DNA from 2 places in the Pseudoalteromonas sp. SWYJ118 genome. Region 2 is predicted to be linked to the other one. Evidence: predicted binding sites of a transcription regulator. Region 2 holds the regulator's gene; the other holds the start of a gene.

Region 1 (16,309 bases), on a different contig from region 2:
ACCGGTATTGAATAAAAAGTTAACATCAATTAATGGCGAGCTATTGGTTTTATCAAGTACTTTAAATACAGGAGCCGCAGGTGCTTGTTTAAGCTTTGCAGTAAGCGCATTTAAATCAACTTCTTGCTCAAAACTTGGCGCTTCATCAAGTGCCGACATTGTTAATGTGGTACGTGCGTTATCAGTAAAGTATTTATTAGCAACGGCTTTAATATCTGCGCTGGTGATGTTATCTGCCGATTTATACAGCTGGTTTATAACCTCAGGATCGCGCTTAAAATGCATGTAGCTGGCAAGGGTTGATGCAATCGCTTGCGACGAATCTAAACCATTAATAAAGCTGTATTTAAGGTTCGATTTTAAATCACTCAGCTTTTGCTCATCAACAAGCTCAGTGCGTGCTTTTGCATAAGTTCGGTTAATGGCATCGCGTGCAGTGGCTAAATCGTCTGCGTTTTCTACTTTAACAAATACGTGTAATAAACCCGGATCTTTAGTCTCTGGGTTATAGGTAAACATTTGGCTGGCAATTTGTTTGTCGACCACTAGCTCTTGATATAAATCTGAATTACTTGAAAAATAAAGCTGTGAGATTAAATCAAGCGCCGCTCTGTCTTTTTTAGCAGGCTCCCACGCAGCGCCTTTGTACGATACAAGTAACCAATGACCTGGTAGCGCTTCATCTTGCTGGTGCAAATATTTTGGTGCTTGTTGCACAGGCTCTGCTTTAATGTCAGCAATATAGTTACCCTTTTTCCAGCTGCCCCAATGCTTTTTAACCATTGCCATTGTTGCTTGCGGGTCTACATCGCCCACAATAACAAGTGACACATACTCAGGCTTATAAAACTTAGCAAAAAATTCTTTACCATAGGCCATTTGATCAGGCATAGCTTCTATGTCTTTAAAAAAGCCCATAGTGGTGTGTTTATACGTGTGCTTATCAAACGCCTCTTCGCGTACAGCGCTTAATAATTTACGAATTGGGCTCGCGTTGTTTTTTAAGTACTCACCTTTTACCGTTTGTGCTTCTGTTCTAAATTGCTCTTCGGTGTAAGTTAAGTTTTGAAAAATATCAGCTTCAAGCTCAAGTACTTTATCAAGATGCTGCTTTGAAAAGTTTAAATGGTAGTTTGTAAAATCGTTTGTTGTATAAGCGCGGTTATCAACACCTGAATTTTTTAATATGTCTGAGTACACATCTTCAGGGTATTTTTGTGAGCCTTTAAACATCATGTGTTCAAAAAAGTGAGCAAAGCCTGTTTTGCCCTCTTCAACTTCGTTACGCGACCCAACCGATACCGGAATTTGCAGCGACACTACATCAGGGTAGTCGGTTTTAACAACCATGACACGTAAGCCGTTTTCTAGCTCTTCAATTAAATAATCTTGCGAGAAAACACGGTCATCAGCTTTATTTACTTGTTCTTGTTGTGCTGTTGTTTGCGTGCTTTGGTTTTGTTGCATGGCGCAACCTGTTAACGCCAGCGATACCGCTAAGCTGGTTGCTAATAATTTAAATTTCATTGTTGTCCCTTTTTAAATTGAGCAAATTTGTTGTCAGATTTAACTCTTTAATTATGCCCCAAAGCCAATAAATATAAGAGCCCAAAGGGAATTTATTATGTAAACAACTGTGTCAATTATAAATTATGGGAACAAGTACTATGAATAAACATCATGTTAGTTGAAAAACTTTCACTAAATAAATCTATCTAGACGTCTAAATGGCTGCTATATTAAATCCATCAAAACAAACTTAGCTGGAATGAGGATTATGGCTTTATCACTAAAAGAGAAGATAGTGGACACCAACCAAGGTGTTTATCTTATTGGTACTACCCCGCCTAAAATTGGCACCGATAAAGCGCAATTAAAAACCATTGCAGAAAAGCTATTAGGTCGCTTACACGAAATTGAATACGACGGCGTGATAATTTACGACATTCAAGACGAAAGCAGCCGAACTAATCAAGACCGTCCATTTGCGTTTAAACAAACCGTTGATCCGCGTGAATACAGCCATTTAATTCGTAATTTATCTGCACAAGATGTAATTACTTATAAAAGTGTGGCGCAGCGTGGCGTGGGCGAATTTAAAGATTGGTTAAGTGAAACTAAAAACGACTACGATTTACAAAATGTAGTTTTAGTAGGTAGCCCGTCATCGGTAGGCGATATAAAGTTAAGCCTGCCAGATGCATATAAAGCATTGGCTGAGCAATCAGATGATTTCTTTTTAGGTGGCGTTACTATTGCTGAGCGCCATTTAAGCAAACGAAATGAGCACGAACGATTAATAGAAAAAACAGCACAAGGTTGTCAGTTTTTTATATCGCAAGCTGTTTACGACGCACAAGCGACTATAGAGCTAATTACTAGTTACGCGCGTACATGTAAAGCACAAGATATTACACCACAACGTATTATATTAACGTTTACCCCGTGCGGCGGCGAAAAAACCTTAGACTTTATGAAGTGGTTGGGTATTTCAGTGCCAGAAGCTACAAAATGGCGCATGCTTGATGCAGACAATACATTAAGCGAATCAGTGCGTATTTGCCGCGAAAACCTCGACTTAATAATTAAAAGCTGTGCGCATTTAGATGTGCCGCTGGGATTAAATATTGAAAGCTTAACAAACCGTAAAGAAGAAATTGACGCGTCAATTAACTTATACCGTTTATTAAAGGCAACAATGGAATTAAATCTAGCTGAAAAGCTAATAGCTTAGGGCTTAAAAAAATTCACACCCTTCTTGGCAAGCCTAATGGCTTGCTTTTTTATGTATAAAGCTAGAACCGAAAAAAGTAAGGCTTAGATCCTTGGAGTTCCGTGTAATTTACCTCGAACGGAAGTATTTTTAGTACGATTACGCATCATTTTCTTACCAACAAGACTTTCAATTGCATCTTGGGCTGCTTCTACAGAAAAATCATTTTTTACATTCGCAACTAAATGATAGTGTTCGTCACTAACCTCAACCATACCTACATTTTTTAAACCGGGATGGTCTACCAATGTACTCACATATGCTTTAATATCTGAACTGTCGCGATGCCCTAAACAAATATCTATATCTGAATCTTGATTATTCCTTTCGTACTTACTAAAACCTCCAGATCTATCCAGACGGTTTATTGACCGCCTAAGAGTTTTTAACTCTTCAAGTATATATTCCTGTCCAGAAACCTCTTTTTGATCAATTTTAGCGACTTTAAACTCACCAAAATGTTTCAAGAAAGTCGTATAATTACTATCTGTTGTAGATTTTTTATATGTAGCAGATATTTTATCTGCCAGTTTCTTTTTAAATTCGACAACTTGACTAAACCTGAGATCTCGAGGGTATTCTAAATGCTCAATTGCAGAGGTATCAAAAGAGTAAGAGGTCTCGTCATCTTTAATTATAATAGTTGGTTTATCGAAAGCTAAACGCAAACCCAGCTCAAACATTACATTTGGGTTTTTACAGCTTACATCGCAGACTACTATTGGATTATCGTAGAGATTCTGAATAATTCTTTTGTGGATAATACCAACATCATCAGCGTTACTAACTAAATTCCCTTCAAAACCGGCTTCATCTATCGCGTCAGAGAGTATATTTAGCACTTCTGACCAATGTGTTTCATTACAATCATCAGTGCTAGATATTGGCATTACAATGCCGCATACCTTTTTTTTATCCATGTCTGTCATATTACATCCTTATAAGTAATAGCTTTTAGCTACTATAGGCTCTCAAATTACACACTAAAAAATAAACCCTTAAACATCAATTCATATTAAATCACTTTAATCTAATATAACAATTAAATGTGTAGGGGTTAAATAATTACATTTTCTATTCTGCGGCTTTTTTAGCGAGCTTGTACGCTTGTTTGTTTTTATACATTGCCTGGTCTGCATCATTTAATAGCGCTTCAAAGGGCTGCTTTTGTTTATTAGTAAAACTATAACCAATACTAAGCGATAAATCGCAAACCTCCTCTTTGAGTAAGGCTTTTGAGTACTCAGAGGATATTTTATCCATGATGTAGTTAACCTTACTTTTATCGCTTACTTGCATTACTGCAACAAACTCATCACCACCTAAGCGCCCTACTATATCCGCATCTCTTAAATGCGTTTTTAACGTATCTGCCAATATAATTAATGCTTTGTCGCCCACTTCATGTCCGCAGGTGTCGTTTAATTTTTTAAAGTCGTTTATATCAATAAACAAACAACACACGTCAAAGCCTAAACGTAGCGCTAAGTTAAGTTTTTGCTGGGCTAATAAGTTAAGTGCTCGGCGATTATAAATATTTGTTAATGAGTCTAACATGGCTATTTCGCGCATTTGCTCATAGCTATACACAAGCGCTAGGTCGTCTTCAATCAAATCACGTAGTTGTTCTATGAGTTCAAAATATTCATCGGTATAGCTTGTTTTCTGAGTGTCTTTTAAGCATAGCGTGCCAAATACTTCGCCTTCAGGCCAATGAATAGGTAAACCTAGGTAGGATTCAACACCATCTTCAACTACTTCTGGTAGGGTGTTCCATGCATCGTTATTGCTTGCATCATTAACATATAAAATATTTTTAGTTTCAGCAACGTACCGACAAAACAGAGGTGTTTGAGGAGGAAGTATAGGATTGGTCTCAAAGTTAGAGCCACCTTCGTTACTTCTAATAACAACGCGATAGCCTTTGCTTGTTGCCTGAACTATATAACCAGACGGGGCTGAAAAAAGCCCCGTTATAAGGTCGATTGTTTTTTGCCATTTATGCAAAGATATTTGGCCATCAATACCAGAAAATGCCCATTGATCAATTTCAAACATTGCTTTACCTCGGCTATTTAGTAGCTCCAGTATAGGCAAAAAAGCAAAGTAAAAGCTATTATTTACGACGTCTGCTTGGCTCTCTTTTACCAGTGATGCGTTTTTTATCGCGATCTTTTCGCGACTTGTTAGTATTTTTACGATTATCTTTTGGCTTTTTATTAGGATCTGGCTCGTAACCTTCTAACCACTGCGGCGTTAAACGCGTATCGAGTAGTACTTCAATTTCTTCTAGCAGCCATTGCTCATCAAGACTTACCAGCGACATAGCAAGTCCTTGTTCGCCAGCACGACCTGTACGGCCAATACGGTGCACGTAATCCTCGGCAATGTACGGTAGTTCAAAGTTAATTACGTATCTAAGTGTAGAAATATCTAAACCACGCGCAGCTACATCGGTTGCAACAAGTACGCGTGTAATACCTTCTTTAAAGTTTTGCAATGCACGGTCGCGTGCGCCTTGCGATTTGTCACCATGGATTGATTCGGTTTTTAAACCGTCTTTACACATTTCTTTAGCAAGCTGATCAGCCATTTGTTTTGTGCGAGTAAAAATAAGCACTTGGCGCCAGTTTTTCATACCAATCATGTGCGATACAAGTTCGCGCTTACGATCCTCATCTACAGCGTAAATAACTTGCTCTACTTCAACCGCGGCTGAGTTACGTTTATCAACTTCAATTAGTTCTGGGTTTTTAAGTAACTTTTTACTGAGTTCAAACACGCTGTCATCAAACGTAGCTGAAAATAGTAAAGTTTGGCGATCGCCTGGAATATGGCGCAATATGCGTCTTATTTCATCAATAAAGCCCATATCAAGCATGCGGTCAGCTTCGTCAAACACTAAGGAGTCTACACTTGAAAGTACCACACTGCCTTTAACTATATGATCAAGCAAACGCCCAGGTGTTGCCACTATAACTTGCGCTGTTTTAAGTGCTTTTATTTGAGGGCCAATACTTGCGCCACCATAGGCTAAAGCGCCATTGATATTAGTGCCTTGTGCGTACTTTTCAAAGCTTGCAAATACTTGCTGAGCAAGCTCACGGGTTGGCGTTAAAATGACTACACGTGCAAGGCCTTGCTCATCTTTTTTAGGGGTATTTAAAAGCTTATGTAATAAAGGTAAAACAAAGGCGGCAGTTTTACCCGTACCTGTTTGCGCGCTGCCCATTACATCACTTCCGGCTAAAATAGGCGGAATAGTTTTAATCTGAATTGCGGTAGGTTGAGTGTAATTATTTTGCTCAATCGCTGTTAATAATAACGGGTCGAGATTAAGTGATGAGAACGTAGTGGCAGACATAGGCTTAGCTTTAAAATAACAAAGAGCGCTATTGTACGCATATTACTGTACTGCGTAAATTAACCAGTCCAGAAAAGTATTTAATCGTGGTTGCTCACTTTCACTTTAGCGCTAAAACAATAAAAAAGGCGCTAAATAACAGCTGTATTTAGCGCCTTTTATAATTTTATGTAGCTTTAAGCTGGCTTTAGTGTCGCTTTACGCTCGTTGTAAAACGCTATTAAATCGTCAACTGTTGCTTGGCAGTATTCGCGAATACCCGAAACTACCATATGCTTTTCACCACTACCCACTTTAACGCCGTTTTCTAACAGGTTAAAACGTAGTGTGATTTTTCCGCGTTTGCCTGCATATTCAAAACTTGGCTCTGCAAACTCAAGTTCTGGTGCTGTAATATCAAGATTATCAAGGTTGATAAGCATTGATTCGTAAATGATCATTGGGCGAGCAGGGTTAATCATTACCTCTTGCTTACCCATTAATGGAATAATTACATGCGGGAAAGTAGTACCAGAAAACTCAACATAATTTTTTATTAGGCTATTAGTCAGTGCTGGGCATTGGCTGGTTTTACCTTTGCGCTTTACCTTTAAAATAACTTTTTCGCCATTGGTTACATCAAACTCATCAGCCCCTTCAGGGAAGTTAAGTTTGGTGTTTTCATCAACCATACCGGCAAAAGTAAATTCCATTTGTTCACTAATACCGTAGCGGTCTAGTACCAATGAAAAAAGTAAGTCTCCTGGCGCGCAAAACTTTTTGGCATCTTTGTCGTGAAGTGGATTGTAATCGTCAGCAACGCATTTAGCGAATCGACAACCTTGCTCACGAGAGATAGAAACATAATCAGCATGCTGCTGAAAAAAAGGACTTAACATAGTTTGTTCACTGCTTAAACTGCTTATAACCTATCTATATTACCAGAAAAAAAATACTGAGAGGTCGAATCTGTTAGATTAGTTGCTAAATAAAACAGAGCAATAAAAAACAATGACCTTTTATTTATTAGCGCTATCAATTATATGTGTTTTTCCGTACTGCAAAATATCAATAATGCGGCAACCCCTTTGGCACTACTTACTAGCTTTAAGTGTTGTAAGTGCATATTTTCAAGGTTATATAAATTTATATGCCCTGCTGTTAACCGGGCTTTACGTTGTTTTATACTACTGTGCGCTAAATACAAAGCAGGCAATAATACGCGCTACTTTAAGTACTGTTTTTATAGTTTCCTCATTGGCATTAGCACTTCATTGGATGCCTGGTTTTAATAACCTCCCTATTGTTATAAACGAGCGTATTACAAGCGATGCGATTGCATTTACCCTTTATGCTAATTTTGATAAAGCTATGGCGGGTTTATTTCTTTGTGCTTACTTTTATTCGAATAAAAAAGCTTTAAAAGCAGACTCTAATAAAGCGGGCCCATTAAACGTTAAACAACCCATTTTAATAGTTATTGCTACTGTTTTAGCTACGCTCACTGCGGCTTTAATGCTTGGACTTGTAAGCTTCAACCCTAAGGTTCCTGGCTTTTGGTTAGCCTTTATTGCTATTAATCTTTTATTTACCTGTGTTGCCGAGGAAGCTTTATTTCGAGGTTTACTACAAACTAAGCTTAGCAAAATAATTACACCGACCCGTTTAGCAATACTTGCCCCTGTAATTACTGCAGGTATTTTTGCTTTGGCACATTTTGCTGGAGGAATTAACTATGTATTGGTTTCATTTATTGCCGGCTTGGGGTATGGCTATGTTTTTTATAAAACGCAGCGCTTAGAGTGGGCTATTTTATGCCATTGGTTGGTTAATGTTTGCCACTTCTTTTTGTTTACTTACCCGATGCTCAATAAAATCTAAATACATTTACAAATGCTAACAATTTACTTAGTAGTAAACATTGCCCGCATTTGATTTTGTTAGTAATTTACTATTTCAAATAATAAATTAAGGGACTAATAAATATGCTACGTTTTATAACGGCAATAACAGTGCTCGCCACAATAACGGGTTGTTCAAGCATGACTTATCATACAGATATAGACAACGGCGTTTTATCTCAAGAAATTGGCACCTACGTTAATAAAAGAGATTTACAGCAATTTTATAGCGACCAAGAAGCACACGAAAGTGGCGCTACACTCCTAGGCCGAATAGAAGGTGAAAGCTGTGATGGCGACGGTATGGGTAACAATAATGTAAGCTATAACCGCTCTAAATCAAACGCAATTGATTTACTTAAAGCTGATGCCATGCGCAGAGGCGGAAATGCTTTTACTATTAATTCTTGTAGTGAAACGTCTGTATCGTATTGCGACCTATCTGTTTTATGCACCGGACAGGCCTACGACTATTAATAAGTAAAAGTGCAAATTATATATTAAGCGCAAAGCTAAGTAGTACGCGCTTTCCAGACTCGATTTTAGATACGCTGTGTTCGTACTTATCGGGTCTGAATAAATACACGCGATTAAATAAATTTATAATGCATTTTGAGCATTTAAATACCCCACCCGCTTTAGGTTTTTCTAATACAAAGTTGAGCTTGTAATAGCGCCCTTGCTGCACAGGGTCAATATGGTTCATTACGCTGTGATTAGTTGGGTAAGTAACAAGGTTTATCGAAAATGTATTACTGCTAAAAATAGCTTTGTTTTTAACGGTTGCAATCATACTGCCTCCATATTGTTTATGTGTCTTATTGTATCATTGGGCTGGGTCTTACTTCGTTTTTAAACGAGACTAAAACGCCATGATATATAGCCAATCAGACTAGGGTCTGTTGTTCTTTGCGGATTAAAATTCATTCAAACTAGGGGCTATTTAATCGCGGCGCGAGATTTGTAACCTAGTGGGCTAAGTAAAAACCGAGCAACAAAGAGTAAGTAGCCCCTAGGAAGAACCCTTTGGGCAGCGCCTGTTTGGCATTAATGCTACGTTATCGCCCATTTATGGGGAATAACCACACTGCATAGGCTCTGCCTTGCCTAAATACCAAACAGACTGCTGTAAATTTAACCTTGAAAGAACAACAGACCCTTATATAAAACTATCTGACACAAAAAAGCCGAGCTTAATAAGCTCGGCTTTTATAAGTGCATTTTAGTAATTATGCACTTGGGTATTCGCGGTACGCACGCTCTATATTTTTAGCCTGCTTTTTAGAAATACCTAAATGAGCAAGTGCAACACGTAAACGAGCACGTGATAAGTCAGACCCCAATATTTCCATTGCATCAAGCACTGACGTACTTGACGTTTTGCCAGTAATTGCGACAAATATTGGCTCTAAAAAGTCTTTAATCTTAAGCTCGTGGAATGTTGCAACTTCTTTTGCAATTGCAAAAATAGCGGGCTTTTCAAAGCTACGTAAACCTTCAAGCTGCCATACAAAAAATTGTAGCGCTTGGCGAATCACGTTTTCGTCTGCTTTGCCGGCTGTTAATAGCGCAGGATCGTAAGTTGGAATACCACCTACAAAGTGCCCTGCAAGCTCAACCATATCCGACAGCGTATTAATACGAGTTTTAACTTCTGGTAATATTTTAGCGAGCATTTCGCCATTAAACTTCCAATCAACAAAGCGCTGAATTAACTGCTCGTCGGTTAGGTTTTCGCGGATCCACATGCCGTTTAACCAGCTTAATTTATCTACGTCGAATACCGGACCACCAAGCGATACGCGCTTCATGTCGAAGTTTTCAATCATTTCATTGAGTGTGAATTTTTCACGCTCATCAGGCATTGACCAACCCATACGGCCTAAATAGTTAAGCACGGCTTCTGGCAGGTAGCCCATTTCTTTATAGTAGTTAATAGACGTTGGGTTTTTACGCTTAGACAGCTTTGATTTATCTGGGTTACGTAATAACGGTAAGTGACCAAGTACTGGCGCTTCCCAACCAAAATCTTCATAAAGCTTTAATAGCTTAGGCGCTGAGTTAATCCATTCTTCACCACGGAAAATATGGCTAATTTCCATATGGTGGTCATCAACTACGTTCGCTAAAAAGTACGTTGGAAAACCATCTGCTTTTAAAAGTACTTGCATGTCTACGTTTTCCCACGGGATCTCAATTTCATCACGTAGGTAGTCGTTAAACTTAAATGTGCCTTCGCTTGGGATTTTCATACGTATAACGTAAGGTTTGCCTTCAGCTAAGTTTGCTTTAATTTCTTCATCTGTATGGTTTAAACCACGACCGTCATATTTAGGGCGTAGGCCTTCTGCCATTTGCTCTTCACGCATTTGATCAAGCTCTTCGCTTGTTGCAAAGCAGTAAAACGCTTTACCATCGTCAACTAACTGATGCGCGTATTTTTTATATAAATCGCTACGCTCAGATTGACGGTAAGGACCAAATTCGCCACCCACATCAGGACCATGATCCCACTCAAGCCCTAACCAACGTAGGCTATCCATAATCGCAAGTTCAGACTCTGGCGTGCTACGTACTTGGTCTGTATCTTCTATACGAAGTACAAATTCACCGCCTTGTTGTTTAGCAAAACAGTAGTTAAATAAGGCGATATAAGCGGTGCCAAGATGCGGGTCACCAGTTGGCGACGGGGCAACACGGGTGCGAATTGTCATGGTATATTCTCTTTAAATAAGTGAGATAGTAAAAGTGGTTTATGCAGCTACTTTGTTTAAGTAAGCAATAATATCGTTTGATTCGTACAGCCATTGTACTTGGCCGTTTTGCTCTATACGCAGGCAAGGCACTTTAACTTTGCCGCCTTGCTCTAGTAGCTCTTGACGATATTGCTCATTGTCTTTTGCATCACGCGTTTCTATGTTTAAGCCTTCGCGTTTAATAGCGCGACGTACTTTTACACAAAACGGGCATGCTTTAAATTGATACAGTTTAAATTGTGAGGTTTGCTGATCAAGCTGTGCTTGCTCGTCGCTTGCACGCTTTTTACTGCGAGGAGTAAATACAAAATTAAAGAATAAGATTATACAACCTAAAAACCAACGAACTAATTTCATGTTCTGTGCTCTGCTTACAACAATTTAAGGAGCCAGATTTTAGCACAAATTTACAATCAAAAAAGTGTAATACTGCGAGAATTACACTCAAGTAATTTAATTTACTAAAAGTGCTTCTATAGCAATACCATATCATCCCTATGAAGTACTTCTGCGCCACTATCGTAATCGAGTAATAGGCCTATTTGACTAGAGTGCGCACCCTTTATTTTATTTACCTCGGTACTACTAAAGCGCGTTAAGCCCCGTGCAATTACTTGATTTTTATTATCTATTAAATCAATTAAATCACCGCGTTCAAAACGTCCAAATGCATTAGTAACGCCTTTAGCAAGTAAGCTTGCGCCTTTATTTTGCAGCGCTGTAATAGCACCTGCATCTATAACAATTTGGCCGGTACTTTTAGGCCCGGCTAGTAACCATTTTTTACGGCCATCTTTTGGAGCGGTGAGTTTTAAAAAACGCGTGCCTGGTAACTCGTCACTCATGCATTTTAAAATAACGTTTTTACCTGCGCCTTTAGCAATAATAACTTCAACGCCTGCGCGCCTTGCAATGTCAGCGGCTTGCAGTTTAGTCGCCATGCCGCCAGTACCTAAGTTTGTACCACTGCCACCAGCAAGTTGGCGCAGCTCATCGTTTATATGTGTTACTTCGCCAATGAGGGTGGCATCGGCATTTGTGCGAGGATCGCTGGTAAATAACCCTTCTTGATCGGTAAGTAGCAATAATTTATTAGCATTAGCCAAAATAGCGACAAGTGCCGATAAATTATCGTTGTCGCCTACTTTTATTTCACTGGTAGCGACTGCGTCATTTTCGTTAATGATGGGCACAACGTCGTAATTTAATAACGCATTGAGTGTATCGCGGGCATTAAGGTAGCGCTCTCTGTCGTCTACATCAGCGCGAGTAAGCAGCATTTGCCCTACATTTACCCCATATAAAGCAAACAAGCTCTGCCAAATATGAATAAGTTGACCTTGTCCAATTGCAGCAAGCATTTGTTTATCAATTAAGCTTCTGCCACAGGGTTTTAATAGTTGTTCGCGCCCAGCAGCTACCGCGCCGCTCGATACTAAAATAACCTGATGCCCCTGCTTTTTAAGCTCGCAGCATTGGCGTACTAATTCAACCATATGTGCTTTGTCTAGCTTATCGGTGCCACCAGTAAGAACGCTTGTACCAAGCTTTACAACTATTACCTGTTCCCTTTGCATGTGCTTTTTACTAATCATTAATTAAAGATGAATTAATTTATACCAGCTCGGTATTTTTGAACAAGTTAAAAATATTCATGCTAGGATCTGATTTTATTAAATTATGTAAATTACTCTCTATGCCTGCCAGTTTATGTTTAATTATTGCCACCTTTTTATGGGGCAGCTCTTTTATAGCGCTCAAATACGCCATTGCTATTTATGACCCTGCATTGGTAATATTTTTACGCATGCTCACCACGTTAGTTTTATCGCTTTGTTTATGGCGCTATGTTATTCGGTTTGAGTATTTAAAAGGTGACTGGAAGTATTTAGTGGGTATGTCGCTTGCTGAGCCTTGTTTGTACTTTTTATTTGAAGGCCATGCAATGGAATATACTTCGGCTTCGCAGGCCGGTGTTATTGTATCGTGCTTGCCTATAATTATTGCGCTACTTGCCTTTTTATTACTTAAAGAATACATAAGCAAAGCCATTGTTGTTGGTTTTACGCTGTGTATTGGCGGCAGTATTTTACTTACGCTTCTTTCACCCAATTCTGAGCAGGCACCTAATCCGTTGTTGGGTAACTTTTTAGAGCTTATGGCTATGGTGTGCGCTGCATTTTATACCGTAAGTATTAAACATTTAGCTAATCGCTACTCGCCCCTGACTTTAATTGCGTTGCAAGGTATTAGTGGCAGCTTGTTTTTTGCGCCATTTTTATTTTTTATCGACCTACCAAGCGAAAACCAACACGACTTAACCGCACTTATGAGCATTTTGTATTTAGGCTCGTGTGTAACCCTTGGCGGCTACGGCATGTACAACTACGCTATTAGCAAAGTATCGGTATTAACCGCTGCTGCGTACTCTAATTTAATTCCTATTTTTACACTTATTTTGTCAGCTATTATTTTGGACGAAGTGCTCAATGTGTGGCAATGGCTGAGCATATTTGTGGTATTTATTGGTGTAATGGTAAGCCAGCGCCATCAAGAACTTGTGGTTGATATACCGCTTAGTGAATCAGGCGAAGACATTTGCGCAGATACAAGCAATCTTAAATCAGTACCCGAGGCAAGCGAATCAAAAGGGTAACAGGTAAGCAAATACAGCCCAGGTGTTTGTAAAAATGAGTTTTGGGATTGATGAATAACCTCAATCCCCGTTACCTTATAATTTTGAATCACCCCACTTTGCAGTTGTAAAGTAAACGCCTCTCCCACTTTTGCGTTTTGTAAAAATGCAAAGTGGGTGTCGTTATGCCCTGCTATTAGCGCGCCTTTTTCGTTTCCAAACTCTTTTCCGCCAAGCTCTCCTGCAGGTAAAAATTGGCTTGGCGCAAACGCTAAATTACGACCACTCGCTCCAGCCAATACACTTAATGTTTTATTATGGCTTGGCCAATCAAGCTTTGCAGTAACGTAGCTGTCGGCGTAATACCACGGCCTTACTTTAATCCCGGGTAATTTAAGCGCCTCTTGCCATGCTTGCTCAATTAATACTTGAGCAAGCCACGCTTTTGCCTGCATATAAGCGCCGTGCCCAAATAATCCAAGCCCAGCTATTAGTAAGCCCACGCTTAGCCACCTTTTCATTTACGTGCCCTGCTTAATTTAAATGATCGGTTTATTTTAAGAGCACCAAATCCCAATAATAAAATACAGCCTAGCAATATATGTAATCTGCTTTGCCCATCGGTTTGTGGTAAACGCATTGCCATACCTTGTGGTACTGCATTACTAGCTTGCGCCGTTTGCTCTGCCGCTTCTTTTATTTGAGTTTGTTCAATTGCTATAAAAGCAGTAAACGGGCTAAGTAATTGATGAGTAAGTGCAAGCTCTTGTACTTCACCTTTAACTGTATTTTGCTCGTTGTATAAAAGTAATGACTTAATTTTTTGGCGCGCCCACAGTTTTGCTATACCTTGAGCGCTTGAGCTATTTTGTGTACTTAATTTAATACTTAAAGGCCCTTGTGCTGTTTGCCCAGTAAGAACCACATTTTTTACGTTATTGAGCTTTATCGCCGCCATAATGGGTTCACCAAAATATAAATCGGGTAATGGTGATGGCCAAAAATCTAAGTTGTTACCGCTTTCATCGCTTAGCGCCAAATTAGTAATCGCAGGATGTGCAAGCTTATCAAACAACTGCTGCATTTTAGGTTGTACCTCGCTTGTGCTGCCTATAAACGTAAATGAGCCTTTGCCTATATCTGCCGCTCGGCGCATAAAAAAGCTGTTAGGTGCGCTGCCAATACCCACTGTAAATAAGCGGCTATCACCTAATTTATTTTGAATATTTTTAAACAATACATCCTCATTACTAACGCTACCATCAGTTAAAAATACAACTTGGCGTACAAAACCATCAAACTCGCTGCCATCAAGTACGGCATTAAGCGCACCTTGTATTTCTGTGCCGCCGTCGGCTTCTAGGCTATAAATAAATCGCTCTGCACGGCGTAAATTAAAGTCGCTGGCTATAAGTGGTTTATCGCTCATTGGAGTCACTATGTTGTCAAAACCAATTATGTTAAAGCTGTCGTCGCTATCAAGTAATGACAGCGCATAAAATAAGGCTTTTTTAGCTTGCTCCATAGATTGCCCGTGCATAGAGCCTGACGTATCAACTACAAATACCATTTCGCGAGGTAAGCGCTGAGTTTGTGTAAAGTTATCCCCCGGTGGCATTAGCATAGCAAGCCCGTATCGGTCACCATTTTCAAACTGCTGAGTAAAAAATGCGGCTTGAGCTTGCTCTTTTTGCAGCGGTTTAAACTCAAGTACAAAGTCGCGATTAACTGCATTAGCCTCATTTAACGCTATTTTATATTGCCCAAATGCGGTGTTTTGCACATCAACATTATGAAATTTAGAATTGATATCCACCAGCTCTAAGCCTACGTCTATATCAATGTTTAAGCTAAATTGGCTGCTTGGTACGTTATCAGTTTGAATGCTATTTTGAGTGATGTTTTGAGTGCTATAAACAGGGCTTAACCAGCCTGTTGGTGATGGATTAAATGCTGTTTTTTCGGTATTACTTTGCTCAACTTCACCACTAATAGCGTGATAACGCGGTGTAATGGTAGTAGGAAACCTAATAGCAAATGTGCCGCTGCTGTAGTCAATTATCTCTTGATACTCAAGCTCAATAATTACTTGCTCACCAGGGCCAATGTTTGCCACATTAGTAATAAACATATTAGCGCGTTGCTGGCGTACCAGTGCTGCTTGCTTACCTGCTTTTTTAGCCTCTTCGTATTTTTTTTCGGCCTCCACTTTTTTATCAATTTGGCCTTTAATGATTCGCTCACCAATGTGCATGGTCATGGCATGCACGGCGCTTTCATCAGGCAATGGAAAAACGTAGCGCGCATTAACAGCAAACGGGTTTTCGTTTTGATAGGTTTGCGTTACTACAACGTGATTAATTAGGCCGGTTAAGGTCATATTGGCGTCGCTTTTTAATATTATTGCGGGGCCTGCTGGCGCACCACTGCTATCAAAAAGCTCTAACTTGGGTGATTGCGCATGGCTTCTAAAGCTTGCTAACATCACAAATATATTTAGTATAAAAAGGCTTACCCATTTAAGGGTAAGTACTTTGGTTGGTTTACTCAATATCAACATAAATCACTCCATCGAACGCTTAGCTTTACTTAAATTTAGTTAGGTTTAGTTACTCGCCGTTTGGCCATTTACACTATTCATTGAGCGAGTGGTAAGCGTTACGCGTCTATCAAAAAAGTTATCTTCTACTGTGTTGCTGTTAGCTAATGTTTGTTGCTCGCCAAATGCCTGCGTGCTCAAGCGTTTGTGGCTCACACCGTGTTTTATTAAATAGCTTTGCACCGCATTTACACGCGCTTTAGAAAGTAAAAGGTTAGCTTGCTCATCGCCGCGCTGATCGGCATAGCCACTTAAATCAAGCGCGAGTTGTGGTTGCTTGTTTAAAAGTGTAACGAGTTGGT
Region 2 (16,309 bases):
AGTGCACCAGGTAGCGCTATATGAATAGTTTCGCCTAATGGATAGCAATAATAGCGGGCAGTAAAGCTAAGGAGTTCTAAATGCTGGGCACTTAAAATAGGGGCGTCGTCTATTACCTCTATAATATTTTTAATTTTATTTAAAGGGACGTCGGTACTGCTTTTAATACCCAAAACAACCGCTACTTTTTTTTGATTACCAAAAGGTACCAAAACTCGCATGCCAGGTAGTAAGGGAATTGATAAGCCACTGAGCTGTTCTTCTATTTTATAATCAAAGGTGCGTGGAAGCGGGACTTTAATAGCAACTTCAACAAAACTCATAACAACTCAACCCGTAAAATTAATGCTGTAATGTACTAAAAATAACGCTAAAAACCTACTAGCAATAGTGCTTGAGAAAGAGATTGTTCACTTTTTTGGCAAAAATATAAATAAATACTTGTGTGGGGGGAGGTTGTTGGATAAAATCCGCCACCAACAAATTTGTTTTAACGACGTATGGTGCCAAACTCCGGGTTTGGAGAGCGATGCGGCCTTAACTAGAGGTTCCTATGAAAGAAGGTATTCACCCTAAGTACGAAGTAATTTCTGCAACATGTTCATGTGGAAATAAATTCGAAACTAGCTCAACTCTTTGTAAAGACATTCACTTAGACGTATGTTCTGCGTGTCACCCGTTTTACACTGGTAAGCAAAAAGTTTTAGACACTGGCGGACGTGTTGATCGCTTCAACAAGCGCTTTGGTGCACTTGCCAGCAAGAAGTAATTATTGCTGTTTAGTTAAAAAAAGCACCTTAGGGTGCTTTTTTTGTGCCTAAAATTTGTTATTTATTATCTTAAACTAACCTACATAAATCTTTGAGCAATTTAACGAATTAAATTGCACTATAACGTCGTTAAAAAATTTTTATTTAGAACAACTAGATACAAAAATTTTTGCCTAGTTCTAGCGTAATTTTCTTAACGTTAAATAGACCCCATATATAAGCAGATTGGTATTATTTCGTTGATTTTAACTATCCCCTCCTTTTGCATAACTATTTCCTATTCTTATTCTGAGTATGCATAATCCTTTACAGACAAATCGATAGATATTCTCTATATTTTAAATAGTACAATTTTTAACTAGGTTGATAAAAGTATCTAACGTGGGCTTATCTGTTTTTAAAGTAGGGTAGTAGGCTGTTATTCTAAGTTTATGCTGATACTTTAAGTATACATTTTATAAGATTTTGATAGGCATAAAAGCACCTTAAAACTTACTTTTTAGGTGAATTTTTATTTATTAAATGTTGATATAATCCTGCAAAGTTACTGAAAAACCTCTTAAAATTATAGGATATAGCATATAACAGGATAGACCTGATATTGCTTGGAATTTAAAAATAATAAGGGTATCGTACCCCAAGACTCCATCTCTCACTTTAACTTAAATTGCAGGATACCATCGCGTTATGTCTGACTTTCGTGAACAAGCACTACATTACCACTCACATCCCGTACCAGGTAAAATTAGCATTGAGCTTACAAAACCAGCTGAAACGGCTCATGATCTTGCACTTGCGTATAGCCCAGGTGTTGCCGAACCTGTACGTGAAATAGCTGCAGATCCTGCAAATGCTTATAAATATACGGGTAAAGGTAACATGGTTGCGGTTATTACTAATGGTACTGCAATTCTAGGCCTTGGTAATTTAGGTCCTTTAGCGTCTAAGCCTGTAATGGAAGGTAAAGCGCTATTGTTTAAACGTTTTGCAGGGCTTGATTCTATCGATATTGAAGTTAAGCACAAAACAACAGAAGACTTTATTAATACGGTTGCCAATATTGCCGACACATTCGGTGGTATTAACCTTGAAGATATTAAAGCACCAGAGTGTTTTGAAATTGAAAAAGCATTAATAGAGCGTTGTAGCATTCCTGTTTTTCATGATGATCAACACGGTACTGCCATTGTAACGGCTGCTGGTATGTTAAATGCGCTAGAAGTACAAGGTAAGTCAATTGAAGATGCAATTATTGTATGTTTAGGTGCAGGCGCTGCCGCTGTTGCGTGTATGGAGCTGTTAATTAAGTGTGGTGCACTGCGTGAACACATTTATATGCTTGACCGCAAAGGTGTTATTCATACCCGCCGCGATGACTTAAATGAATATAAACAGCTTTTTGCTAACAATACCGATAAGCGTACATTGCAAGATGTAATTGCAGATGCTGATGTGTTTGTGGGTGTTTCTGGTCCTAACTTATTAGCGGCTGAAGATTTAAAGCTAATGGCTGCAAAACCAGTTGTGTTTGCATGTTCAAACCCAGATCCTGAGATTGATCCTGCACTTGCGCACGGCGCACGCAACGATTTAATCATGGCAACAGGGCGCTCTGATTACCCTAACCAAGTTAATAATGTTTTATGTTTCCCGTTTATTTTCCGTGGTGCACTTGATGTACGTGCAAGTGCTATTAACGATGAAATGAAAATTGCTGCAGTAGATGCTATTCGAAGTATTGCCAAAGAGCCAGTACCTGCAGAAGTTTTAAAAGCCGCTGGAGTAGATAAACTAGAATTTGGTGCGCAGTATATTATTCCAAAACCAATGGATCCACGTTTACTGCCGCGTATAGCAAGAGCTGTTGCACTTGCTGCTATTGAGTCAGGTGTTGCACAAATTGAGCTACCTGAAAACTATATGCAGTAAATCTATACAGTAGAGCTATGCAATAAAATTTAGACATAAAAAAACCTCAGTAATTACTGAGGTTTTTTTGTCTTTGTAATATTTATTCTTCGTTTAAAACGGGTACTTCTAGACCCATTTCTTGCATTATTTTTTTAACTTCTTCTGGTACTTTTTCGGCGTTATCTTTACGTAAGTCATCGTCATTTGGTAAAGGTTGGCCAGTAAAAGCATGCAAAAATGCCTCACATAGCAATTCACTATTTGTAGCATGGCGAAGGTTATTGATTTGACGACGTGTACGTTCGTCAGTTAATACCTTTAATACATTTAGCGGGATCGAAACGGTGATCTTTTTAACTTGCTCTGATTTTTTACCGTGTTCTGCGTATGGGTGAATATACTCACCATTCCATTTAGCCATAAGATGTATCGTTGCCTCAGATTATTAATTTCTCACACGGTATAAAAAGCGTGTAAATATGCGTGAAATTCTATCGATTTAAAAAAGATAGTCAAATAATAGATACCGATCTATCTTAATAAGCCTATTGTAGGTGTAAAGATAAGCACACTTTTGTGAGCTAAAATGTGTTATTCGCAGAAGCCCCTTCTACTTTTAGCCATCTAGAGCTTTAAAATACTTTGACTTATCAAAACGGATAACTTACTCTTTTAGACGTCTAAACATCCAAATTAATCAGGTGACGAATATGAGCGAAAAAAACAAAGCGACCATTGCTGTACGTAACGGCGTTGATGCTGATAAACATCATGGTGCGGTGGTACCGCCAATTTATTTATCGACTACTTATTCGTTTGCCGACTTTGATACTAAGCGTGAGTATGATTATGGTCGTAGCGGTAATCCTAATCGTGATATTTTAGCTGAGACGCTTGCTAAGCTTGAAGGTGGCGCTCGTGGCATAATTACAGCTACAGGCATGGCTGCCGTGCATTTAGCTACTCAGCTACTTAATAGTGACGATACGTTAGTAATTCCACATGATTGTTATGGTGGCAGCTATCGTTTATTTACATCTTTACAAAAACGCGGACTACTAAAGCTCGAAATATTAGATTTAACAAAAGAAGAAAGCCTTCAACAAATTTTAGTAATTAAACCAAAGCTTATTTGGATAGAAACCCCAAGTAACCCAGTACTTCGTTTAACAGATATTAAAGCGGTGACCGATGTTGCAAAGCAATGCGGTGCATTGGTGGCTGCAGATAACACGTTTTTGTCGCCTGCTTTACAAAATCCTCTTAAGTTTGGTGTAGATATTGTGGTGCATTCAACCACTAAATACATTAACGGACACTCAGATGTAGTAGGCGGCGCTGTTATTGCCGCAACACAAGAGTTAGGCGATGAGCTTGCTTGGTGGGCTAATAACATTGGTATTACGGGTGCGCCTTTTGATAGCTATTTAACGCTTCGTGGTTTACGTACTTTAAATGTGCGCCTAAGGCAGCATCAAGAAAATGCACTGGCAATAGCTAAGTATCTTGAAAGCTCTGAATATGTAAGCCAAGTTTACTACCCAGGTCTTGAGTCACATCCTCAACATGAGCTGGCTAAAGCACAGCAACTTGGTTTTGGTGGCATGGTGAGTTTTGATATTAAAGGCGATATAAACGACGCTGCGGCATTTTTAACTAGCCTTAAAACGTTTAGTTTAGCTGAGTCACTAGGTGGCGTAGAGAGCTTAATTTGTCACCCTGCAACTATGACGCACGCAGGTATGGAGGCAACAGCACGTTTAGAAGCGGGTGTGGGCGATACGCTTATTCGTATTTCGGTAGGTATTGAAGATATACACGATTTAGTCGCTGATTTTGAACGAGTGTTTGAACTTGTAAAACCAGGGCAAAATAAAAATGTTGGCCGTGTAGGCAAAGGAGCAGGCACTCCTGGTGGTAACGTTAAATTAAGTGCAGCCCGTCCGGCGCTTTGGTAAGTAATACCAATCCGCAATAATACCTAATCAATTTGAGGGATTAAACCGCACGCTAACTTCGTTAAAAATTTCTCATATAGAACAACTAAACAACGAAATTTTTGCCTTGTTATCGACACGGTTTTCTTATCCTCAAAATAGACAACTTAATTAAGCGAATTGGTATAAATATGGTCAATTGTGTACATAAATTTGGTGGTTCAAGCTTAAGCTCAAGTGAGCGCTATCAAAGCGTAGCTAAAATAATTATTGGGCATACTCAGACGGGCGACTGTGTTGTGGTATCGGCTGCGGGTAAGACAACCGATACGCTAGTATTACTTTGGCAAAGCTATCAAAAACAAGATACTCAAGCAGTCGCTGATATTTTACTGCAGTTAAATAACCATCAAAGTGATTTAATAGAGCAGCTATTAGAAGCCGATTTAAAACGAAGTGCACTTAAAACACTAAGTATCGAACTTAGCTATATTGCAGAACTTGCTCAAGCTGAGCAGCTAAAAGAGGCTGCATTGCTTGCACATGGCGAACTGTGGTCAGCACGTTTACTCGCTACTTATTTACAGCAGCTAAATATTGAGGCATGCGCTCAAGATGCACGTACTCTTTTTACCTTAAATGATGGCGAATTAATGCATGCGCAAAATGCGCAGCAATGTGGGCAGTTAATTTTGCCTAATAAAATAAATGTTGTTACTGGGTTTATTGCCGCAGATATCAAAGGCGAGACAGTAACGCTTGGCCGAAATGGCAGTGACTACAGTGCAACACTACTTGCAAATTATTGCCATGCTAAGCAAGTATGTATTTGGACTGATACACAGGGGGTGTATAGCACTGATCCTCGCAAGGTACAAAAAGCGATTAAGTACGGCAAAATTTGCCGTGGACAGGCTAATTTATTAGCTCGTTTGGGTAACCCTGTATTACATGCAAAAACACTATCGCCACTTAAAAACACAGATATTAAGCTAGCTGTTCGCAGTAGTTTTGACGTACAAGCAAGTCCAACAGATATAGTAAAAGAAGGTTCAGCGAAGAAAAAGCGCTTTATAACCACGTTGCAAAATGTTGACCTATTAATGGTTGAAGGGTTAAGTGAAGGTGAGGTTGCAAGTGTTAGTCAGCTTATTCAGCATAGCCTTCATCACTTTAACCATAATGGTGAAGTGTATTTAGTAGTACCGGCTGCACAAACATATCAAGTTATTAATTACTTTGCGGGTAGGGCAAATATTAGCGAGTCAAATTTAAACGGTTGTGCAATTGTAGCGCTTGAGCAAGACGTTAATACATTAAGCTTACAAGCATTAGATTTATTAAAACTCCACAGCATAAAACCTCGTTTTGTCCATCAAGATACTGGCTATGCTTTATTGCTTACCGATCAATTTATAGATAGTGATATACAAAGTGACTTACACGATAAGCTAATTAATAAAGGCCAAGAAATCGCAATTATAGTTGCGGGGCTTGGTAACGTTGGCGACGTTTTCATTAAACAGTTATCGGCACAATTTGAGCGTTTATCGGATGACTTTAGTATTAAATTAGTCGGTCTAATTCGCTCTAAAAAAATGCTGTTTAATGCAAGTGGTATTAATACACAGCAATGGAAAACTCAATGGCAGCATGAGGCAAATAGCTATCAATCTGCAGATTTACTGAATGCTATAAATGAGCTCGATTACGAGCATAAAATTGTAATTGATATTACCGCAAGTGAACAATTTAGCTTGTTATATCCAGACTTTGTAGATAGAAACTGTCATTTAATTAGTGCTAATAAATACGCTGGAACAGCACCTACTACTTGGTATAAAGCACTTCGTAGTAATATTAAAGAACGTAATTTACATTGGCGATATAACACCAGTGTAGGCGCTGGCTTACCTATTAACTTTGCTTTGGCTGATTTGCAAAATAGTGGCGATAAAATAACACGTATAGAAGGTGTTTTCTCAGGCACGCTTTCGTGGTTATGCAGTAAATATGATGGAACAAGGCCATTTTCTGAGTTGCTACTGGAAGCTCAGAAAATGGGATTCACAGAGCCAGACCCTCGCGAAGATTTATCTGGGCGAGATATGCAGCGTAAGCTACTTATTTTAGCTCGAGAGCTAGGTGTTGAGCTTGAACTTGACGATATTAGCTTATCGGCATTGATGCCAGATGAACTTGCGCTGGGAAGTTGGGATGACTTTTTAAATAAAAAAGCACAGCTAGACGCGTTCATCGAAGAGCATGCAGTGACAGCAAAGTCTAAAAATTTAGTACTTAGATATACGGGCTTGTTAGAAATCACACAAGGTGAAGTAATTGCTAAAGTGGGAATAGCGTATGTGCCTAATGGCGATGCATTAGCAAACCTTACACCTGGCGATAATATTTTTGTAATTAATAGCAAATGGTATAGCGATAACGCATTAGTGATTCAGGGGCCAGGAGCGGGTAGAGAAGTGACCGCCGCGGGTGTGCACTCTGATTTATATTGGCTTGTTCAAAACTTAAAATAAACCTTTGGTTTAAACAAAAACGGCAGCTTAAATAAGCTGCCGTTTTTGTATTACATACATATTATTAAAATAGCTCTTCTTCTGTTTTAGTGTCTTCTTCAAATATATCGTTAGGCTGAGATAGCACATACTTTGTAGGTGCAGTACCTTTTTCAAAATATTCAAATCGACTCGTGTAATCATTTTTATGGCTAAGTAAGCCGGTAGCTAAATCAATACGAATAGAAACAAGTCCCTCAGGCGGCTCAATTGGGGCTTCAGGCTTGCCTTCAAGTGCCGCTTTCATAAATTCAACCCATGCTGGCTGCGCGGTTTTAGCGCCAGATTCCGCACCTGATATTTGGCTGCTATCTAGGTTGTTGTTATATGTAGAGCGACCAAGAGCGTTGCCCGGATTATCAAAGCCAACCCAAACTGAGGTCATCACATTACTATTAAAACCGCTAAACCAGGTATCTACTGAGTCATTAGTTGTGCCTGTTTTACCTGAAATATCGCGACGATCTAGCGCTTGTGCTCGCCAACCGGTTCCACTCCAACCTGTTTTATGAGCCCAGCTACCACCCCCCCAAATTGCACTATTCATAGCATCAGCAATTAAAAATGCATTTTGCTTAGAAATAATTCTCGGCGCACATTTTTTCGTTTGCTCCATTTCATCATCACTATTATGCATCGAGAGAGCATTGTGTGTTGGCAAAGGCTCTTCGTCACAGGCAAGAGCAGGGTTTGCTTTAAACAATATATTGCCGTAAGCGTCTTGAATTTCTGAGATAAAGTAAGGTTCAATTAAATGACCGCCATTGGCAAATGTGCTCATGCCTCTTGCAAGTTCAAGCGGGGTAATAGAAGCACTACCAAGTGCTAATGATTCACTACGATTAATGTCAGCGTCTTTAAAACCAAATTTTAGTAAGTGATCAGCTGTACGTTGCAATCCAACACCACGTAGTAAGCGCACCGAAATAACGTTTTTAGACTGTGCTAAAGCACGGCGAATTCGAATAGGACCGTTGTAAACAGCAGGGCTGTTTTTAGGGCGCCATGCTACGCCTTGGCTCTTATCCCATTGGTTTATAGGTGCATCATTTAATATAGACGCAAGCGTGTAACCTTTTTCAAGTGCTGCTGAATATATAAAAGGTTTTATATTAGAACCCACTTGACGCTTAGCTTGTATCGCTCGGTTGTATTGACTTTGCTCAAAGCTGTAACCCCCTACAATAGCTTTTATTCTACCGTCTTGTGGATCGAGGGATACAATAGCGCTTGATGCTTCTGGTATTTGGCTTAATAAGTAGCTGTTATCTTCGTTTTGACGTACCCATATTTGCATACCTGGCGTTAAAATATCAGTAGCTGCTTTTGGAGCAAAGCTTTGGCGGTAGCGAGTAATATACTTACGCGCCCATTTTAAACTATCCCAACTGAGAGTTGTTTGCTCACCGTTTTTAAGTAGTACTGTAGCTGTTTTATTATTAACACTGAGTACTGCTGCAACTTTTAAAGTGCCTAACTCATTTACGCTCTGTAATTTATTGAGTATTTGTTGCTCAGTTAAAGCTGGTTGTGTTTCAGGATTCCATAAAACATCAGTTGGACCTCTAAAACCATGACGCATATCGTAACTGTGTAAGTTATTTACAAGTGCGTTTTGCGCTGCTTTTTGAACCTTTGACTCTACTGAGGTAAAAATTTTAAAACCAGAGTTGTAAGCTTTATCTACCCCATAGCGCGAAACCATTTCAGCGCGCACCATTTCAGAGATATACGGTGCGTATAAGTTTATTTCTGCACCGTGAAAATAAGCTGTAATAGGTTGGCTAGTTGCTTCGTTATATTGCTCTTGTGTTATATAGTCTTCGGTCAGTAAACGGCCTAAAACTACATTTCGGCGCGCTTTTGCACGCGTTGGGTTACGAATTGGGTTTAAAGCTGAAGGTGCTTTAGGTAAACCTGCAATCATCGCCATTTGCGCAAGTGTTAAATCTTTTAGCTCTTTACCGTAATAAACTTGCGCTGCTGCACCAATACCGAAAGCACGATTACCTAATTCTATTTTATTAAGGTAAAGCTCTAAAATTTCGTCTTTTGTTAACACTCCTTCAATATGAAGCGCTATAAATATTTCTTTAACTTTACGGATATACGCTTTTTCGCGTGTTAAAAAGAAATTACGAGCAAGCTGCATAGTAATAGTACTTGCACCTTGTTTTTTCTCGCCAGTAGATATAAGAACAACAGCCGAACGTACTATACCAATAGGGTCTATGCCTATATGATCGTAAAATCGATTATCTTCTGTCGCTAAAAATGCATTAATGAGTGTTTGAGGAATTTCATCAATAGTCACTGGAATACGACGTTTTTCACCAAATTGATTGATTAAAAGCCCATCTTTAGTGAATACTTGCATAGGAGTTTGTAATTGCACGTCTTTTAAAACTTGCACACTGGGGATATCAGGTTTAACGTAGTAATAAAGACTGATCAAAGTAATCAGACCAATTAACACACAAATGATAAAAAATTGTAAAGTTCGTTTTAATAAAATCACTTATATTTCCCTAAATGGACTCCCAATTGCGAGTTTTGACTGCTAGTATATATTGATTAAAAAATGAATAATATTTTTTCATATAAAAATTATAACTTGTTTATTATTAAAACAAAGGCCAAGTTGAAACATGCTAAGTCAACTATTTCAAAAACCGTCCCAAATGATGGTAGGAATTGATATTGGATCACACTCTATTAAGGCTGTGCTTTTACGTGAAATTGAAACTGGATTTCGACTCGAAGCACTTGCAATTGAGCCGATGCCAAAAGGCGCAATGAGTGAGCGCACAATTCAAGATATTGAAGCGATTGGTAACGTAATTACAAAATTAAGAAAAAAATTACCAAAGTCGTTAAAATCTGCAGCAGTGGCTGTTTCTGGCCAAACAGTCATTACAAAAGTGATCTTCATGGATGTATCGTTAACTGATGCTGAACTTGAGTCGCAAATTGAAATTGAAGCCGATAGTTTAATTCCATATCCTCTTGATGAAGTGAGCCTCGACTTTGAGAAGCTTTCGACGAATGAGGCCGATCCTAGTAAAATGAATGTTTTGCTTTCAGCTGCTCGTACTGAGAGTGTAGAAGCGCGTGTTGGCGCTTTAGAAGCTGCAAATTTAGAAGCTAAAATAGTTGATGTAGAAAGCTATGCATTAAGTCGTGCAATGGATGTGTATTACCAGCAATTACCTAGCGACGCATTTAATAAATGTGTGGCTGTGGTTGATATTGGTGCGGTTTTAATGCTCGTGAGCGTTGTTCAAGCTGGGGAAACAATTTATACACGAGACCAAGTTTTTGGTGGCGACCAATATACAAATAGTATTGTTGCTTATTATAATAAAGGATTTGATGAAGCTGAAATTGGTAAAACATCAGGTGATTTACCGCCAAACTACACATTTGAAGTATTAGCCCCTTTTCAAACTTCGTTACTTCAACAAGTGCGACGCGCGGTGCAAATGTTTTTAACAACCAGTGGCAAAGAGCAAATCGACTATATTGTATTAACAGGTGGTACATCGATGATTAAAGGTATTGACCGATTACTCATTGAAGAACTAGGTATTCACTCTGTCGTTGCTGAGCCTTTTGAAAATATGGAAATTTCTCCAAAAGTAGATCGTAATGTAATGCAGCGTCACAAAACGCAGTTTGCAATTGCGACAGGGTTGGCATTAAGGAGTTTTTCAACATGCCACATATAAATCTACTTCCTTGGCGTGAATCGCAGCGCGAAGAATCGAAAAAGAAATTTGTAACTATACTTATTGGTGTCGTTATACTTTGTTTTGCGAGTATGTACTTATTAAGCTCTTTTTATAGTGCATTAAAAGACGGTCAAAACTTAAAGAATAACTATTTAAGCTCAGAAATTAGCATGCTAGATAAAAAAATAAGTGAAATTAGAAGTTTAGATAAAAGAAAAGAAAACTTACAACAGCGTATGAGGCTCATTGAAGAATTACAAAGCAGCCGTAATTTGGGTACGCAAATAATGGATGAAGTTGCCAAAATAGTGCCGGGTGGGGTTTACTTAACAAAACTCGAGCGCAGAGGCAGCCAAATACATGTATTGGGACGTAGTGAATCTAATAACCGTTTATCAACAATGCTGCGCCAAGTACAAAGCTCATATTTACTAGAGAATCCTTCAATGCAAGGCATTGTTGCAGGCGATCAATCTTCGCGTTTACTTAGTGATTTTAATATGGAATTTTATGTAAAACCATTTGATAAAATTGGTGAGGTTAGCGATGAGCCTTGATTTTAAAGCACTGAGTGAAATTGATTGGAATGAAATAGAGCTTGATAACATTGGCGATTGGCCTATTGCAGTTAAAGCAATTTGCTGTACGTTTGTTGCCGGACTTGTATTGTTTTTTAGTTATAGCCTATTAGTTTCTGATGAAATTGATAGTTACCACAGTGCAGTTGCGAAAGAGGTCGAGTTACGCACAACTTATCGCACTAAATACGCAGTCGCGAGTAAGCTTGAGATCTACCGTCAACAAATGATTGAAATGGAAGATAAGTTTTCACAATTATTAAAACGTTTACCTACCTCTAACGAAACCCCTGGTTTACTTGATGATTTGTCGTATGTTGGCACAACAAGTGGTCTGACTTTTTTAAAAATAGGTTGGTTACCAGAAGTCGAGAAAGAATTTTATACTGAATTACCGATTAAAATAGAAGTGATAGGGACCTACCATGAATTTGGTGAGTTTGTGGGTAAAGTAGCTCAGTTACCACGAATTGTAAGCTTACATGACTTTTCTATTTTATCATCGGGCGATAAACAGTTAACATTTAGTGTTGTTGCAAAAACATATCGCTATGAAGAAGGGGTTAAAAAATGAAGCTCCTTCGCGTAGTACCTGTAGTAATGGTGTTTGTTTTGAGTGGTTGTAATGATGATACGTCTGAGCAAAAAGAATTTATTGATCAAGTAAAAGCAAGCACAACACCAAAGGTTGAATCAATTCCTGAGCTGACAAAGTTTGAAATATTTGAGTACAGTGCTGGTCAGCTACGTAGCCCGTTTGTAGCGCCTCAGCCTGAGATAATCCAAAATAAATTAACGCAAGTAAAAAACTGTTTGCACCCAGATCAAGAGCGTCGCCGCGAACCGTTAGAAAAATACCCGCTAGATAACTTAGCAATGAAAGGCACAATTGGTTCTAGTGGACAAATATGGGCATTAATAACAGCAGCTGACGCTACTTTGCATCGTGTAACGGTAGGGAATTACCTTGGTAGTTATGATGGCAAAGTAAAAACAGTAAGTAACGACTATATAGAGTTAGTGGAATTAATCCCTGATGGGTCTGGCTGTTGGAAAGAGCGCTTGACTAAATTAGAAATGTTAGAGGCGGCAACAGATGGCGCAAATTAATAATAAAAAAGGTAAAAATAGCATGCATAAGGATGTACTTTGGCTTCATCGTATTTCACAAACATTACTGGCTGCTGTTGCTTTAGTCACTGTAAATTCAGCCGTTGCAGGGCCGTTACTTTATGATGTTCGTTATAATCCATTACTTAAAGGCGAAACTGAGTTACAGCTTGTTTTTGATGAAGAGTTAACGCTTGAGCCAAAAGTTCAGGTGTTTAATAGCCCAGCCCGAATCGAAATGTTTTTTGATACCGCAGAGTTAGAGGTTGGTTTAAATGATGTTGAAGTTAATCAAGCTGGAATTAGCAGTGTTACTAATGTTTTAACTAACAGTGGTTTAAAGGTAACGGTAAACTTAGATAGATTAAAAATTTATGAAACTGAAGTTCATAACAACTTAGTATCAATACGCGTGTCTGATAATCCTCTTACAGAATCTGAAAATGAAGATGTAGCGATGGACTCAGGTGATGTAAGTGGAAATTACATCAACCGTATCCAATCAATTGATTTTAGACGTGGTGAAAAGGGCGAAGCGAAAGTACTCGTATTTTTACAAGACACTCAAGCTGCAATTGAAGTCCATGAAAGTGGCGGTAAAATTTACGCTGACTTTCATCACACCGATATTTTAGATGACCTACTTTATGAATTAGATGTATTAGATTTTGGTACTGTTGTAAGTAATATCGAGACTTTTAAAGAAGACGGATTAAGTCGTGTCGTTATTGAGCCAAACGCTCAGTTTACATTTACGTACCAGCAAATAGATAATATTTTAACGCTGACGGTAGAAAAAGATGAAACGCAAAACGCCTATTTAGATGGTGGCGTTGAGTATCAAGGTCGCCCTATGACCTTAAATTTTCAAGATATCTCTGTGCGAGCAGCACTACAAATTATTGCGGGTTATAACGATTTTAACTTAGTAACCAGTGATTCAGTGACAGGTAATATAACACTGCGCTTAGATGGCGTACCGTGGGATCAAGCGCTTGACGTAGTATTGCGTATTAAAGGGCTAGATAAGCGCATGGATGGCTCTATTTTAATGGTAGCACCTGCAGAAGAACTAGCTGCACGTGAAGCTAAAGATTTAAAAGCTAAACAGCAAGTTGAAGACTTAGAGCCTCTATACAGTGAATACATTCGATTAAACTATGCTAAAGCCGAAAATTTTGCTGATTTATTAAAAACAGATAGAAACAGCATTATAACAGCCCGTGGTAGTGTATCGGTTGATCAGCGTACAAATACCTTATTAGTAAAAGATACGGTAAAGAGTATAGAAAATATCCGCCGCATGATTGAAACACTCGATATTCCAGTACAGCAGGTTGTAATAGAATCTCGTATGGTAACTGTGCGTGATAACGTTACTGAGGACTTAGGCGTACGCTGGGGCTTTAGTGACCAAGGTAGTAGTGTTGGTATTTCAGGTTCACTTGAAGGCGCAGAAGGCATTTATAACGCGACATCAACTTCAAATGCGCCAAGTATTTCAGATCGATTAAATGTAAATTTACCTACATCAAACCCAGCAGCAAGTATTGGCTTACACATAGCAAAACTGGCTAATGGTACGTTAATTGATTTAGAGCTAAGTGCGCTTGAAAAAGAGAACAAAGGTGAGATTATTGCAAGCCCGCGCATTATTGCAGCAAACCAGCAAAAAGCGCGAATAGAGCAAGGTACTGAAATTCCTTACACTGAGTCAGCTTCAAGTGGTGCTACTACCGTAAGCTTTAAAAAAGCGGTACTGAGTTTAGAAGTAACGCCTCATATAACCCCGGATAATAAAGTAATACTAGACTTAGTGATTACTCAAGATACACGTGGTGATACCGTACAAACGGGTACAGGTGAAGCTGTGTCTATTGATACCCAAGAGATCCAAACACAAGTATTAGTTGAGAATGGACAAACCGTAGTACTCGGTGGTATTTTCCAGCAGCAAATCATTAATACTACAAGTAAAGTACCAATTTTAGGTGATATTCCTTATGTAGGAAGACTATTTAAAAGCACAAGTGAGTTTAATGAAAAGCGTGAATTGCTTATTTTCGTGACACCAAAAATACAAATTGATTAAAATACAGTGGTTTTATGTTAACCAACGGGTGATTATTTAGATTAATTGCTCGTTATATGGCTTTTTATCCTAATTGACTTGAAATACCCCTGCAATTACTGAGATAATCCCCTCCTTAATTTTGGGGCCAGGTCGTTAGGCGGGGTTTTATTTCAAATTTTAGAGTTTGTTTGTACTAAAAGATATGGCTGAGAAACGTAATATATTTCTAGTTGGCCCCATGGGGGCTGGCAAAAGCACGATTGGTCGTCACATCGCTGACCAATTACACCTTGAATTTGTTGATTCTGATCAAGAAATCGAACGCCGCACAGGTGCAGATATTGCATGGGTATTCGATCTTGAAGGTGAAGAAGGCTTTAGACTTCGAGAAGAGTCTGTTATTGGCGATTTAACCGAGATGCAAGGTATTGTACTTGCTACCGGTGGTGGTTCAGTAATGAGCAAAGAAGTTCGAAACAAGCTTTCGGCTCGAGGTATCGTTGTATACCTAGAGACACCTATAGAGAAGCAAGTTGCACGCACGCAACGCGACAAGCGTCGTCCATTACTGCAAACTGAAGAAGCACCTCGTAACGTACTAGAGCGCTTAGCAGAAGAACGCGAGCCACTATACAAAGAAGTTGCTGATTTTGTTGTACGTACCGATGAGCAAAGCGCTAAAGTTGTTGCTAACCAAATCATCGAGAAATTAGATTTTTAAAAACCAATAATAAAGGAATAGCCAAGCATGCTTAAATTAACTGTTAATTTGGACGAGCGAAGTTATCCTATTTATATTGGGCAATCTGCACTTCAAGATAATGGCCGCCTGGTTCACCACATTGGTGATTGTCGGCCTATCATCATTACTAATGACACAATAGCGCCTTTATATTTGCAAAGGTTACTTGATTCATTAGCTGATCTAAATCCGCTATCTTTTATTATTCCTGACGGTGAGCAATATAAATCACTTGAATGGTTTGAAAAAATATCAGCATTTTTACTACAAAATAACTGTGGCCGAGATACGTGTTTAATTGCGTTAGGTGGCGGTGTTGTAGGTGACCTAACTGGTTTTGTAGCGGCTTGTTATCAGCGCGGCGTACCGTTTATTCAAATACCAACGACAGTGCTTTCACAGGTTGATTCATCGGTAGGTGGAAAAACGGCAGTAAATCATCCGTTAGGTAAAAATATGATAGGGGCATTTTATCAGCCTCAAGCGGTTTTTATTGATACGCAAACATTACACACTCTACCTGCACGAGAGTTTGCAGCAGGTATGGCTGAGGTAATTAAGTATGGTCTGATTTACGATACCGAATTATTTGCCTATTTAGAGCGAAATGTGACTAATTTACAGCAATTAGATGAAGCATGCTTACAGCATATCATTTTTAGATGTTGTGAAATAAAAGCGCTTATAGTTGCTCAAGATGAAAAAGAACACGGCTTACGGGCTTTGTTAAACTTAGGCCATACATTTGCCCATGCAATTGAGGCACAGATGGGTTATGGCGTTTGGTTACACGGCGAAGCTGTTGCAACAGGAATGGTATTAGCAGCTAAACTTGCCAAGACACGCCAAGATTTAAGCGCAGATGAAGTTGATCGAATTA

What was found. Region 2 encodes MetJ, which represses methionine synthesis genes. Its sites were predicted from a motif close to TAGACGTCTAGACGTCTA; they were not measured.
Region 1: the regulator MetJ is predicted to act here: its motif matches at 1,717-1,734, upstream of I6F48_RS01455 (methylenetetrahydrofolate reductase).

Annotation. Positions count from the first base shown of each region.
Region 1 covers NZ_JADYXC010000001.1:277,670-293,978, reverse strand. The annotation lists gene I6F48_RS01460 (M16 family metallopeptidase) at 1-1,527, opposite strand, end outside; gene I6F48_RS01455 (methylenetetrahydrofolate reductase) at 1,778-2,734, shown strand; gene I6F48_RS01450 (hypothetical protein) at 2,818-3,702, opposite strand; gene I6F48_RS01445 (sensor domain-containing diguanylate cyclase) at 3,848-4,831, opposite strand; gene I6F48_RS01440 (DEAD/DEAH box helicase) at 4,890-6,137, opposite strand; gene I6F48_RS01435 (DUF3581 domain-containing protein) at 6,314-7,015, opposite strand; gene I6F48_RS01430 (CPBP family intramembrane glutamic endopeptidase) at 7,128-7,997, shown strand; gene I6F48_RS01425 (hypothetical protein) at 8,102-8,494, shown strand; gene I6F48_RS01420 (hypothetical protein) at 8,511-8,810, opposite strand; gene gltX (glutamate--tRNA ligase) at 9,247-10,731, opposite strand; gene I6F48_RS01410 (glutaredoxin family protein) at 10,771-11,130, opposite strand; gene proB (glutamate 5-kinase) at 11,247-12,350, opposite strand; gene I6F48_RS01400 (DMT family transporter) at 12,470-13,429, shown strand; gene I6F48_RS01395 (class GN sortase) at 13,324-13,929, opposite strand; gene I6F48_RS01390 (marine proteobacterial sortase target protein) at 13,926-15,962, opposite strand; gene pdsO (sortase-associated OmpA-like protein PdsO) at 16,014-16,309, opposite strand, start outside.
Region 2 covers NZ_JADYXC010000007.1:96,688-112,996, reverse strand. The annotation lists gene priA (primosomal protein N') at 1-323, opposite strand, end outside; gene rpmE (50S ribosomal protein L31) at 554-769, shown strand; gene I6F48_RS09265 (malic enzyme-like NAD(P)-binding protein) at 1,458-2,699, shown strand; gene metJ (met regulon transcriptional regulator MetJ) at 2,782-3,102, opposite strand; gene metB (cystathionine gamma-synthase) at 3,392-4,639, shown strand; gene metL (bifunctional aspartate kinase/homoserine dehydrogenase II) at 4,810-7,155, shown strand; gene I6F48_RS09245 (penicillin-binding protein 1A) at 7,220-9,712, opposite strand; gene I6F48_RS09240 (pilus assembly protein PilM) at 9,843-10,922, shown strand; gene I6F48_RS09235 (PilN domain-containing protein) at 10,910-11,482, shown strand; gene I6F48_RS09230 (type 4a pilus biogenesis protein PilO) at 11,472-12,077, shown strand; gene I6F48_RS09225 (pilus assembly protein PilP) at 12,074-12,613, shown strand; gene I6F48_RS09220 (type IV pilus secretin PilQ) at 12,600-14,705, shown strand; gene aroK (shikimate kinase AroK) at 14,890-15,408, shown strand; gene aroB (3-dehydroquinate synthase) at 15,436-16,309, shown strand, end outside.